DNA from 4 places in the Sporomusa aerivorans genome. Region 2 is predicted to be linked to each of the others. Evidence: riboswitches for the same ligand, from Rfam matches in the RefSeq annotation. Region 2 holds a riboswitch; each other region holds the start of a gene.
What was found. A riboswitch is a leader RNA that binds a small molecule or an ion and turns the genes downstream of it on or off. The one in region 2 is predicted to bind cyclic di-GMP.

Region 1 (3,139 bases), 380 kb from region 2:
TTTCCCTGATCTCCTGAGAGCTTTTGCTTAATTCACCGATAGTCGCCTGCGTAGTGTTTGTATTCTCCCCGATTTCGCTCATCTGCGTTACGGCTTGCTCTGCAGACGTACGGCCTTGTTTCGCTGCCGCAGCAGTGTCTTCAGCAATTTGCGATAAGTCTTTTGCTGTTTGCGCAATCTGATTTACTTCTTCGGCCATTGCCCGGGATCTCGCAGTGATTTGATTAACTGTTGCAACCTGATTTTCAGCGCTCCGGGCAATTTCCGTGATCGAGCCGGCTACCTGATTAGCGGCATCTGCCGATTGATGGGCACTTGCCGTCAGTTCTTCACTGGAAGCGGCAAGCAATTCCGATTGGGAAAGAACATTGGTGACCAGAGTCCGCAGACTGGTGCGCATGTCCCGAAACCCCTGCGCCAACTGTCCCACTTCATCATGAGACAAGACCCTGCCCTGCTGATCGCGTAGGTCCCCCTGCGCCAGCAGCAGGCATTCGTCTCTGATCAAGGCAATCGGCTTTGAAAGAATTTTACTGAGATAAAGAATAAACAGCGCAGCCAGAACAAGGCAGAAGAACGACCCGGTCAGCATGGCGTATGTCAATGAAGTTACCGCCTGTGCAGCCTCAGCCTCCGGCGCCGTTACAATTAAGATCCAGGGATTACTGCCCGGCAGCTGAATGGGAGTAAATACACCAACCTTGGTTATCCCGTCAACAAACTTGTAAGTCCCCCGTACCGGCTTGCCGGTTTGGGCAGCAGTTTTAAACAGGCTGATAAAATGATCATCCAGTTCCGTTTCTTTTACATTGAGTGCCGGATCAACTTTCTTTTCGGTAAAATTTAATTTGCCAACCAAGTCCGGTAATTTGGTATGGATGATAAGTTTGCCGCTATTGTCGGCAATAACGCCGTACCCTGTACTCAGAAATCGCATGTCTTTAATCAGCGTTGTCAACTTATCCAATGATACTGTACCCGTTAATACGCCTGTCAGCTGATCGCCGTAAAGGAGCGGTACCGCCACATTCACAGCCACTTTGCCGGTGGTTTTTGAAATAAGAACTTCGGAAACCACCGCCTTTTTGGTAGCTATAACCTGTTTAAAATATGCACGTTCGCCCAGTTGGGTAGTACTTCCGTCAGGACGCAGAGCCAAACCGTCGGTAGCAATATAGGTTACATTTTCCAGGTTGCCCAGCCGCTTGGCGCAATCCTGCAAAGTCTCCTGCAATTGCTTCTTATCGGCCGGATTATACAAGCCTTTATTGGTGGAGAATGCTTCCAGTTGCAGCACTGCCCCCTGAACATAAGCCTCGATACGATTAGAGTAATCATTCCCAATCGCTATTGCGTTCTCTTCCACGCTCGCCGACAGGGCCTGCTCCGCCCGATAATAGTTGACACCTACTAATAATCCAAAGGTTAAAATCAAAAAGGGCAACAGAATTAAGAGAAGTCTAGTTTTCATACTGGTGATTTTCATAACAATAACCTTCCTTTCATTTTTTTCTTGAACTGTTGCTGTTACTATTCTTACTATCCTGTCTTAAATGAAAATGAAAAAAGATTGCCGGAATGCAACTAACTGCAACCTGGCAATCCTGAGCACACACAGCTTGTAGACCCACGGCTTTGCGTCCTTATCTTTCGATAAGTTTGCTGAATTTGATCTGAAACACACTTCTGTTCCTTTTCTACATATTTCGGGACAAATTGGCAAAATCCTCCTTAAATGTTGCATTCTTTTTCTACTGTTTTTAACAGCAAGCTCACCAGTCGGGGATCAAACTGTTTTCCCGAATGAGCCTGCATTTCCCGGTTTGCTTCCTCCCGTGAAGCCGCCTTACGGTATGAGGTATTGCGCTGCATAGCATCATAGGAGTCGGCAATAGCGACTATTCTGCTAATTAAAGGAATGCCCTCTCCTTTTATTTTATCCGGATAACCGGAACCGTCCCATCGTTCATGATGGCTGGTAATATATTCGGCTACAGGAAGAAGTTCGGCAACTGCTTTCGCCAGACGCCCGCCAAGCTCTGCATGCGCCCTTATTTGCACCCATTCCGCTTCCGTTAATTGACCACATTTTACAAGAATCTCCCGGGGAACTCCCACTTTTCCTATATCATGATAGTGGGCTGCAAGTTCGAGCTGGCGTAACGCCTGATCATCTAAAAGCAGTGCCTTCCCCAGCTTGAGCGCCCATTTCTTTACGCCTTCGATATGGTCGAAAAAGCCGTGGTCATTTTTGCCGGCAGTTTGCATTAGTGTTGTCAGCAGCATTTGGCGGTTGTGCGCCCGGTTGCGGTTCTTTTCCTGGTACATATGGTTATCAGCCTCACTGATGACGTCTTCCAGCTTAAGCGGCAATTTGGTTGCAGCCGCGCCACCGGTCGAGATTGCCAGCGGAAGTTCAGGATGTATCCTGTTATGTTCATCCACCGTAGACCGCAGACGTTTTATCCCGGCAAGTACTTCGTCTAACTCCGCGCCAGGCATTATCACCGCAAATTCATCGCCGCCGATCCGTGCTACTGTCACGTGAGAAGAAAAACTTTGGACAATACTGTTGGCAGCCGCCCGGATTAAATCATCGCCGGCTTTATGGCCCAAGGTATCGTTAATAAGTTTCAAGCCGTCTACATCGCAGATAGCAACCCCTACCGGTGCCTGCTGCAAAGACTGCAGACGGCTGACTTCCTCCTCAAAGTAGGTCCGGTTGTGAATCTGAGTAAGCTGGTCCTGTGTACTCAGCTTGCGGTATTTAGTTTCGGCAACAATCAACGCCGCATTGCGGTCATATAGAAGTGCGATGTGTTCATTAATAGTTCCCAGCATGATATTAAAGGCATTGCACAAGCCGCGGACTTCAACAGGCGCAAAGGAAAATTTTTCTTCAGAGATTGTATGTGAATAGTCGCCGTATTGTGCTCCCTGGGACGCAGAAAGCAGCATTAGTATCGGTCTTTGAATACTTTTGGACATTAACCAGGTTAACAATAAAGCAAACAACAGGATGATGGCGCTGCCAATAACAGCTTTTTGAATGAGAGTATACAGCGGTAGCAGAACTTCCTGTTCATCTATCTCTATTAATAATACCCAGTCTCTGTCCGGAACCCACTGATATGCGCCT
Region 2 (3,139 bases):
TTTATCTGCTGGTGTGTCATAACGTACTTTCAACTGAAATGTAATTCTACGCATGGTCCGTTTCGTATAATTGATAATGGGAGCATTGACCAGATTAGAATTTGGTACAGTGACCAGCGCTTGATCAACAGCCCGTATTTTTGTGCTCCTAAAATTGATATCTTCCACGGTTCCTTCAATTTCACTGGTTTTTACCCAGTCGCCAATACTAAACGGCTTGTCCGTTATAATAATAACTCCGGAAAAAATATTAGCCAGCAGGTCTTTTGCCGCCAGAGCAAAAGCCAGGCCGCCCAGCCCCAGTCCGGCGATAAATCCGTTTACATCGTAGCCCCAGGTACTGGCTATAGCCACAAAGGCTAATGCCAGCACAATGAATTTTAGTACCTTGGAAAGGAAAGGGATTAGAATTTTATCCACTTCGCGGTTAAAAATCCGCTGGATTTCCGACTGGTTTACTGCATAATAACCAATCAGGTCGTAGATTGCGCTTGAAAACAAAATTATGACCGCTGTCCGGAATATATTGTTCAGCAAAAAATCAAATGTATTTGGCACAATATTATGCAAAGCAAGATACCCGCCGGTAAGAACAATCAAATTTTTGACAGGGTTGCGCAAAACAAGGAGAAAAGAATCCTGATTCGCTTCATTTCTGCAAAGATTGTCATGAACAAAATGGAAAATGTAATTAGTAAATAAATTTTTGAAGCCCCAGAAAACAAGAAATATTGCAGCGGCTGTGGCTAGCTTATACAAAGATATGTAGCTTGTCACATAAGGCAATAACATATAAAATTGCTCAGGCATTTGTATGTCAAACTGCATCGTATCCTCTCCCCTCCTCCTATAGTTAAAGCCAAATGGTTAAAAAGCCGGTGTAAGAAATTGGTTGCTCCAACCCGCTGCCGGCAATTATCAGGCATCGTTATTAAAGAACAAACAACTTACTTTTATTATATAAGTTTTTATTTTCCGGTTCAAGATTTTTATATATTTGGAGTAAGCGATTAGTAAATTGATCTGCCAAGCACAACCGCGCTACAAAGGAAAACAGGCTCTAACAAACGAATATCTTGATATTTAATTACAGTTTCAGGTAACTAACCATACAGAGTAAGGAGCGATGACAATGATCTTCCGGGAGGCCGCTAAAGAAGAAATACCTTTTCTTTTTCAGGAAGGGTATAAAGAATGGAGTAAAAATAGAACTTTTGAACAATATTGCGTTGATAACAGTAAGGATGATGCCATCGGCATAAGATATGTCATCGAGGAAAACGGCGAGATCGCCAGTTCGACGGTTTTGCTGCGGCTAGAAAGCCTCCTTGGCAAGAATGTCTACGGCTTAGGGTCCATACTGACTTCGCAAAACCACAGAGGCAAAGGCTACGGGTCCGAACTCATAAAACAGTGCATAAAGCTGATCCCAGGCGACAACACAATTATTTTTCTGTACTCTGATATAAAGCCGGCGTATTATGAAAAATTCGGGTTTCAAAGCTTGCCTGAAAAGCTGCAAAAATACGAAAAAAGCGTTTGTATGGCACATTGCACTGAATTGGTATGGAATGAATTGATAAAAGCTAATGCGGCTGTTATACCCGACTATTTCTAAGATTTATAACTACATATTTTTACATAAAGTTAAAAATGATATTGCTTTTTTTACAGGATTTTATAGTTGTACGGAGAAATTATTATTAGTTAGGGAAAAAATTCCATGAAATTTGTCGGCAAACCATCCGAAAGGGTGGGACGCAAAGCCATGGGTCTACAGATAAAAAATCTATGATCGCCAGGTTGCACTAATGTTTTTGGTGTGCCCTGGCATTTTTTTCTGCGGCAATATGGCGGGAGGTGCGACGACATTGAAGCTGTCGTTGAGGCCCACAGACTGACAATCCATAGGGGAAAATTGGAGGATCGAGACGATTTATGCGACTTAACAGTATTTTTACGACCTTACAGGGGAAAATGAGTCTTTTTTTGGTGATTCTGGCAATCATTCCGGCTTTAATTATCGGCTATACGGCCAATCAGCAGGCTAATTCACTTTTAGATACCATGACGAAAAACACGCACAGGGATCATGTCATTCGGGTGGCGGACCGCCTGGAGCAGTATTTGCATGACGGACAGGCCAGTGTTGCCACCCTGGCGAAAACCCCGTATGCCGCTGCATTCGGTTCGGAGGATCAAACCGCTGTGCTACGTTCCTTTTATGAGGGCAATGGCATGTTTGAACTGGTCTTTTGCGTGGATGCACAGGGACAGATAAAAAATACGTGGCCGCAAACCGATTTTGGCGGTAAAAAGGATTTTTCCGATCGCCAGTGGTATAAAGATGTGGCGGCCGCGCAGAAGCCGGTGATTTCCGATACCTATGTTTCCGCCTTCACCAAGCAGGCCACAGCACCGGTAGTTGCGCCGCTTGTAAATAACGCGGGACAGATTATCGGCTATATCGGCGGCAATCTGAAACTTGGCAATGTAACCGAATTGGCTAAAGGGCTTAATGCCGGCAATACCGGTAAAGGCGTTGTACTTGATAAGAAATCTTATTATCTAACGGACAGCCGTGATGAGACCAAGTCACAGCAGCATGAACTGTTTAACGAACAGGACGTTATTGATATGACTAAATCACAGGAAGCGCAGACCAAATACCTGGGACGGCAATTGACGGCTTTTGCCCCTGTCGGTCAGACTGGCTGGGCGGTGTTGTCCTTCCAGAATATTGAGGAAACCATGTCCAATGCGGATGATCTCCGCAACCTGATTATTGTTGTCGTTCTGCTGTCTTGCATTCTGCTCGCCTTAATCGGTTTTTTTGCGGTACGGAGAATCAGCCGGCCGATAACCGCTATATCCTCGGTTGCAGCGCAAATCGCCGGCGGGCATATTGTTACTCCTGCCGTTACTTATACAGGCCAGGATGAAATCCGGCAGTTGGTGGAAGCTTTTCAGGTAATGGCGGAAAATATCCGGCAGTTGATCCGGCAAACGGGTGATGCGGCTGATGCCACAGCCATTTCCGCCGATCAGTTGGCGGCAAGTTCGAAGCAAAGCGCCGAGGCATCCGGGCAGATCGCCCTGTCTGCCGGCGAGGTGGCAGCGGGATCGGAGACGCAGCGCC
Region 3 (3,139 bases), 480 kb from region 2:
CTCGTTTACTTAAGTCATCAATCCGTTTTACTGAGTTAACAATTTGCTGACTGCCTACAGCCATCTGTTCGATGGCTGAGGAAATTTCTCCGATCTGATTAGATACTTGAGCAACAAGTGTGGTAATTTCCAGGAAGGCTTGCCCGGAAGCATTGACTACTTCAGCTCCCAGCTTAACTTCCCTGGTTCCCTCATTCATGGCGATTACCGCTTTAGCGGTGTCGCCCTGAATCTCACTGATCAAAACAGCAATTTGTTTGGCTGCATCCTGCGATTGTTCGGCTAATTTGCGGACTTCTTCCGCTACTACGGCAAAGCCGCGTCCCTGTTCACCGGCCCTGGCTGCTTCGATGGCGGCGTTGAGGGCCAGTAGATTGGTCTGGCCGGCAATACCGGAAATAGTATCCACAATCTGGCCGATTTCTTTAGAGCGTTCGCCTAATTTGGCCACAACCCCAGCAGAACTTGTAACGGTCTGTTCAATATGGGTCATTTGACTTACTGCTTTTTCCACCGCGTTATTGCCTTCGTTGGCTTTGCCTGAAGCCTGGGCTGACTGGGTAGCGACTTCAGTGACGTTGGCGGCAATTTGCTGGATGCTGGCTGACATCTGTTGAACCACCGCCGAGGTATCATTGGCCGCGCTTAATTGTTCTTCCATGCCTTTAGATACATCGGTAATTGAATGTGTCACCTGCGTGGCGGCTTGCGATGACTGGTCGGCACTGGCAGTCAGTTCCTCAGCCGATGCGGCCACCATTTCTGAGGATGTATCAATTTTTTTTACAAGTGCCCGCAGGTTGCCTATCATGGTTTCAAAGGCCCGGGCCAGCCGGCCCAACTCGTCCTGTGAGCGTACATTGATGCTGGTTATACTCAGATTGCCGCCGGCAATACGGCTGGCTGTTTCTTCAAGAATCAGCAGCGGTTTGGTGATGCGTGCCGCTGACCAGAGAATAACTATGATAGCTAAAATCAGTACCGTAATAATTGTAATTAGTGAAATCCAGGCAAAGGCGTTTAGCTGGGCTTTGGCTTCGTTGGCAGGCACTGTTACTCCCAGGGACCAGGAAGTTCCGGTAATTGGTGCATAGGCTAAATACTTTTCCACACCTGCATAAGGATAACTGGAAATTCCTGTTTCTCCACGCAGCATCTTTTCAGCAGCTGCTTTCAGAGCGGGGGTTGCATTAGGATCGTTGTTAACATTGGCTTTGTTTACTAATTCTTTATTGGGATGGACGATTATTGTGCCGTCAGTCCGTAAAACATAGGCATACCCGGTCTGGGCCACTTTAATATCCAGAATACGCTTTTCCACTTCTTCGATATTAATGGCCCCAGCCAAAATTCCGATAATGCGTCCGTCAGCTTTGATGGGGGTAGCAATTACTACGACCAGTTTACCGCTGCCCGGGGATATAATCGGATCGGTGATGGTGGTTTTCCCCTCAATTGCCTGTTTGAAGTAAGGGCGGCTTGTTGAATTGCCCGCTAAGCCGCGGGTATCAACGTAGTTACCGTTACTATCTGTCCAAAAGATGTTTTCATATAGCTTGTTATTGTTTATTTCTGAAATAATATAAGATACCATGGCGTCGCGATTGCCGCTGGTCATAACCGGCGACCGTGCGATGGTTTCTAATTCGGTTTTATGCTCTACAAGCCATAGCCCGACAGCTTCGCCATTGGTTTGTGCCAAGAGCGAAAGTTCTTTTTCAACATCCTGTACCAGCATTTTTTGCGATTGCCAGTAATTTAGACCAGCAAGTGTGCTAAGCGCAATTACAAATAGCGTTATTACTGTTACGGCAAGCTTTGCTCGTAAGCTTTTCAAGCTCATCTCTCCATTTCCGCATTTAGTGCAAAATCCAGTTTAGGAGCAGTGTGAATAAGCTATATAAAATGCTGCAAAAGAAAACTATTAATAGAATGTTTAGCGTTATAATTAGTACATCTGCTAATAATGCTAATGCTCCGAAATTATTATTAATCTTCCAGAAATCCCTCCAATCCCGATCAAGGCGCAGCACGCCCAAGTTATGAATGTACCTGGTTCTGGCAGCAATAAGGCAGATCAGGAAAAAAATAAAGACCCGCTATGGGCAGGCCTGATCCATCGATTTAACAGAATCGAATTTGCAACCTGGCAATCATAGGCACTCACTGCCTTTAGACCCATGGCTTTGCGTCCTTGCCTTTCGGCAAGTATGCCTACATATTCAGTTTAATAGTATAATGTTCGTCTTGTAGACGGTATTCTCACATGACTGATGCCATCTTCATATACGACTTTTCTCGTCATACAGCTGCGTCGCCTGATAAATATTTTTTAGTTGCAAATGCAATTCCTGTTTCTTTTCCAGAGTTAAATCCGCCAAAATCGTTTTTCGATGCTTTTCTGCAATGGAATTCCATTGCTGGTAGAGGCTTTTGGATTTTTCGGTTAAGAAGACATTTTTCTCTCTTCGGTCTGTACCTGTTTCCCGGATGATGAGTCCTTTTTTCTCTAAACCGGCTAAACTTTTGGATATAGACGCCGGCTCAATTTTCAAATAACAGGCTAATTGACGCTGCGTCAGGGGGGCACTATTCATTAAAATTATGATTATTCCCCACTCTGAAAAATGAAGATTATAGGGTTTAAAAAAGCGATTTAAACTATAAGAAATAATACGGGTTGTTTGGAAAAGCTGATGCATGAGCATTTCGTCGATTTGCACTCAAAGTTACCTCAATCATTAGCTAGTTAAGTATTATTTCAAATTATATTACATTTATTTGCAAAAGTATACCAATTTCTGTATTAATTTTAAAAATAATGTCATATTTTTTCTTTGCGCGTAGCTTAGATAGTAGAAATAAGCTATACAAATACATATTCTGGATTTTTTATGTGAGCATGGATGTCACTCCGAGGGGAACACTACATAATATAACAAAAGAATCCGGAGGGGAATGATATGCATGAATATATCCGGCTTATCAGGCATACCGGCAACCGGGATTTATTCCGGGCAGTTGAGATGTCAGTGGCCGCTCTCGTTAATGACAGGCCGTTTCATATCCAGGCCGAAGGGCTGCGTGGTACAGGCAAGACGACTATTATGCGGATGGCACGGGCTTTACTGCCTCCTAT
Region 4 (3,139 bases), 770 kb from region 2:
AGAATCTACGATACCAACAGCCAAAAACTAAAAATAGCACATTGTGGAAATACTTTGCCATATCCAATATGCTAACCAATGAAATCTATATTGGAAACATGGTTCAAGGCAAATACGGCAGTATTTCCTATAAAACCAAAGAGAATAAACCCATTCCTAAAGAGCAATGGATTAAAGTAAGTTGCACTCATGAGCCTATTATTGACCGCGAACTTTGGGATAATGTGCAAGAGCTAATAAAGGAAAAGGCTAAACCGTTTTCTGTCGGTACGATTGGGATATTTGCCAAAAAAGCAAAATGCATGTATTGCGATTATGTAATGCGTTCTACCAAAAGTCATGACCGCTATTATTTAAAATGCGAAACAAAACATGTTGCCAATGAAGCATGCATAGGTTCGTTTATATCGGTAGCAGAGCTTGAGAGAGCTGTGATAGCTGAACTTAAGTCTATGATAACTGAATACCTTGACAAGGATGAACTAGAGCAGCAGGTCAGCATTACCAACAACTTGAATGAAAAAAGAGAAAAGCTTAAAGCCGAAGTTACCACATTTCAAAGAAAGGCTTCGGAATATGCCAAAGGCATTCAGGATGTTTATTTAGACAAATCCAAAGGCATCATTACCGAAAGTGAATTCCTGCAATTCTATCAAAATTTTTGCAAGGAAAAAGAACGTCTTGAAATGCAGGCAAGTAAGACAAGAGATAAATTAGAAATCATAGAAAGAAAAATGCAGTCAGCTGACAGCCGCCGCCAGATTATCGAAGAATATCTAGATATTACAAAGCTTAATCGGGAAATGACCGTAAAGCTAATTGACTTCATTCGCGTTGGCAAGCGAAGCCCTGAAACCAAGCAGATTCCCATTGAAATTCATTGGAATTTTTAGTCCCCAAAATGTTGCCGATACACAATCGCCCCAGAACAAAAAGCCCGGTCGACATATGAGCATCTGATTGCTTGTACCGATGACCCCTGCGTAAAAGATACTCTTCGTTTTCTGTGGCAGCGGGAAGTAGTACATTTCCAACGGTTTGGCGAGGCCTTAAACGAGGTTCAGGAATGGATGTGCAAGAGCAAACATATGTGGAGCGGTCATAAGGGCGGGTGTGAATAAAGGATTTCCCGAATAGCTGCAAGATACTCTCTGTCTATAGGCAGAGGGTATTTTATTAATATGGACTAGGATGGTTAAGGATATCTTGAAAAGACGAAAGACGGGGTTCTCCAAGCAGGATTTTAACTTTGGGTTAAAGTCTTGTTAAGGTGTTTGAATTGTAGAGAAAAAAATGCTACAGTGAATTTGCGGATTAAAGAAATTGATTGCGGGATTAAGTAAGACAAATTATAAAGGGCAAACTTATCGAAAGATAAGGACGCAAAGCTATGGGTCTAAAGGCGGAAAGCCTATGACTGCCAGGCTGCCGTTTGGTTCTAATGGCCAAGCGCCTCATAAACCAGCTATGGGGCTGGTTTATTTTTTATAAATAATATTATAAAGCCAATGTTGTGTTGGTATATACAAGGAGGATGGCTGAAAATTGTGCCAGGCTAAAGAGTAATGTTTTTTGCAATTAATTAGCGGACTACTAACTCCAAGATTGTTGAATTTTTAACGCCCTATTGATTGGCTATTTTTCTGTTTCGAGGAGGTTAAATAATAATGAAAAAAATTATTATTGTCTTACTAATGCTCGTTAGCGGCATTCCCTTGCTTGTGTCGACTCTAATTTCCCACTCTCTGTTTACTAAACCACTGGAAAGTGATTACTATGCGATTAATGCCAGCAAGGCTGAAGTTTTTAAGACCGAGACCCAGGCTTACCTCAATAAGCACATGGAGGTAATTAAGGCGGTTTCCCGTACCACTGCCGTAAAAAATCTTGACTTGCCGGCAACCAAACAATTACTCGCCGACTTAAAAAAAACCTACTCCAATATTGATATGGTTATTTCTGATCTAACAGGTAAACAGGTTGTCAGAGGCGATGATGCCAAGTTGGTCAATGTGTCCAGCCGGTCTTTCTATCAGGAAGCGCTCAAGGGTACTGAAGAAGTTATTTCCGAAGTACTAATCAGCTCCAGAGACGGACAGCCGGTAGTAGTACTGGCTACACCCATCCGGGCAGATAACGGAGCTGTTGTCGGCGTATTGCAGGCCAATCTTTATCTAAATATTTTTAAGGACTTTGTAGTTAACCGCTCAGTTAACGGAGTTACTGCTTACATACTGGATCAAGATGGAAAAGTAATCGTTCATCCTACAGCCCAGGTGTCGGGAGAACGTACTGATATGAGTAACCAGCCTTTTGTTCAAACCGCATTAAAGGGTCAAAGCGGTTCTGAAGAAATTGCGGGGGAAAACGGTGTTCGCAAATTAGCAAGCTATGTGTATGACCCCAAGACACGCTGGGTTATTTGTATGGAGAAGAACTATGAAGAGTATGATGCGGTTAGTAAAGGAATGCTCCTTACCAATTTAATGGTTTGGGTTATCACGATGATTGTGGTGATCTTCATTAGTATTGTTGTTTCCAACCGGCTCACTAAGCCCATCACGCAATTGGTAAGTGCGACAGAAGCGCTGAAAAACGGTAACTTAAATGTAAGCATAACGAATCATAGCAAGGATGAAATTGGTAGGTTGGCGCAAAATTTTGACGCAATGGTTAAGGGACTGAAAGACCTGCTTAAGGATGTTTCCGTTTCCGCTGGCGTGGTTTCGGCAGCCGCTCAGCAGCTAACTGCGAGTGCGGAACAATCGGCGGCTACCGCTGAGCAAGTGACAATAGCAATAACCGACATCGCGGAAAGCGCTGAAAAACAAGTGACTACTGCCAATGATACCGCAGTGATTGTGACCCGGATTGTTTCCGATATTCAGCAAATTGTTGCCGATTCCAGTACAGTCGCCAACGTATCGGCCGGGACCGCTCAGTTGGCTGCAAATGGCGGCAAATCAATAGAAGATGCCGTCGGGCAGATGCAGAACATTGAAGCCAGCGTTGCCAATTCGGCGGCAGTGGTGACAAAACTGGGGGAACGTTCTACAGAAATCGGCCAAATTATCGATACTATCTCCGGTATTGCCAGTCAAACCAATCTGCTGGCCTTAAATGCGGCAATAGAAGCAGC

Region 1: another riboswitch for cyclic di-GMP. It lies ahead of SATMO3_RS04370 (methyl-accepting chemotaxis protein); the one in region 2 lies ahead of SATMO3_RS02700 (methyl-accepting chemotaxis protein).
Region 3: another riboswitch for cyclic di-GMP. It lies ahead of SATMO3_RS00410 (methyl-accepting chemotaxis protein); the one in region 2 lies ahead of SATMO3_RS02700 (methyl-accepting chemotaxis protein).
Region 4: another riboswitch for cyclic di-GMP. It lies ahead of SATMO3_RS30130 (methyl-accepting chemotaxis protein); the one in region 2 lies ahead of SATMO3_RS02700 (methyl-accepting chemotaxis protein).

What each region holds. Positions count from the first base shown of each region.
Region 1 covers NZ_CP156926.1:967,085-970,223, reverse strand. Annotated here, with positions in the region: gene SATMO3_RS04370 (methyl-accepting chemotaxis protein) at 1-1,486, opposite strand, end outside; cyclic di-GMP riboswitch class I at 1,587-1,674, opposite strand; gene SATMO3_RS04365 (HD domain-containing phosphohydrolase) at 1,732-3,139, opposite strand, start outside.
Region 2 covers NZ_CP156926.1:585,751-588,889, reverse strand. Annotated here, with positions in the region: gene SATMO3_RS02710 (mechanosensitive ion channel family protein) at 1-828, opposite strand, end outside; gene SATMO3_RS02705 (GNAT family N-acetyltransferase) at 1,133-1,618, shown strand; cyclic di-GMP riboswitch class I at 1,726-1,811, shown strand; gene SATMO3_RS02700 (methyl-accepting chemotaxis protein) at 1,939-3,139, shown strand, end outside.
Region 3 covers NZ_CP156926.1:102,437-105,575, forward strand. Annotated here, with positions in the region: gene SATMO3_RS00410 (methyl-accepting chemotaxis protein) at 1-1,837, opposite strand, end outside; cyclic di-GMP riboswitch class I at 2,138-2,225, opposite strand; gene SATMO3_RS00415 (MarR family winged helix-turn-helix transcriptional regulator) at 2,283-2,723, opposite strand; gene SATMO3_RS00420 (magnesium chelatase) at 2,964-3,139, shown strand, end outside.
Region 4 covers NZ_CP156926.1:6,307,134-6,310,272, reverse strand. Annotated here, with positions in the region: gene SATMO3_RS30140 (recombinase family protein) at 1-893, shown strand, start outside; gene SATMO3_RS30135 (manganese catalase family protein) at 918-1,121, shown strand; cyclic di-GMP riboswitch class I at 1,348-1,433, shown strand; gene SATMO3_RS30130 (methyl-accepting chemotaxis protein) at 1,668-3,139, shown strand, end outside.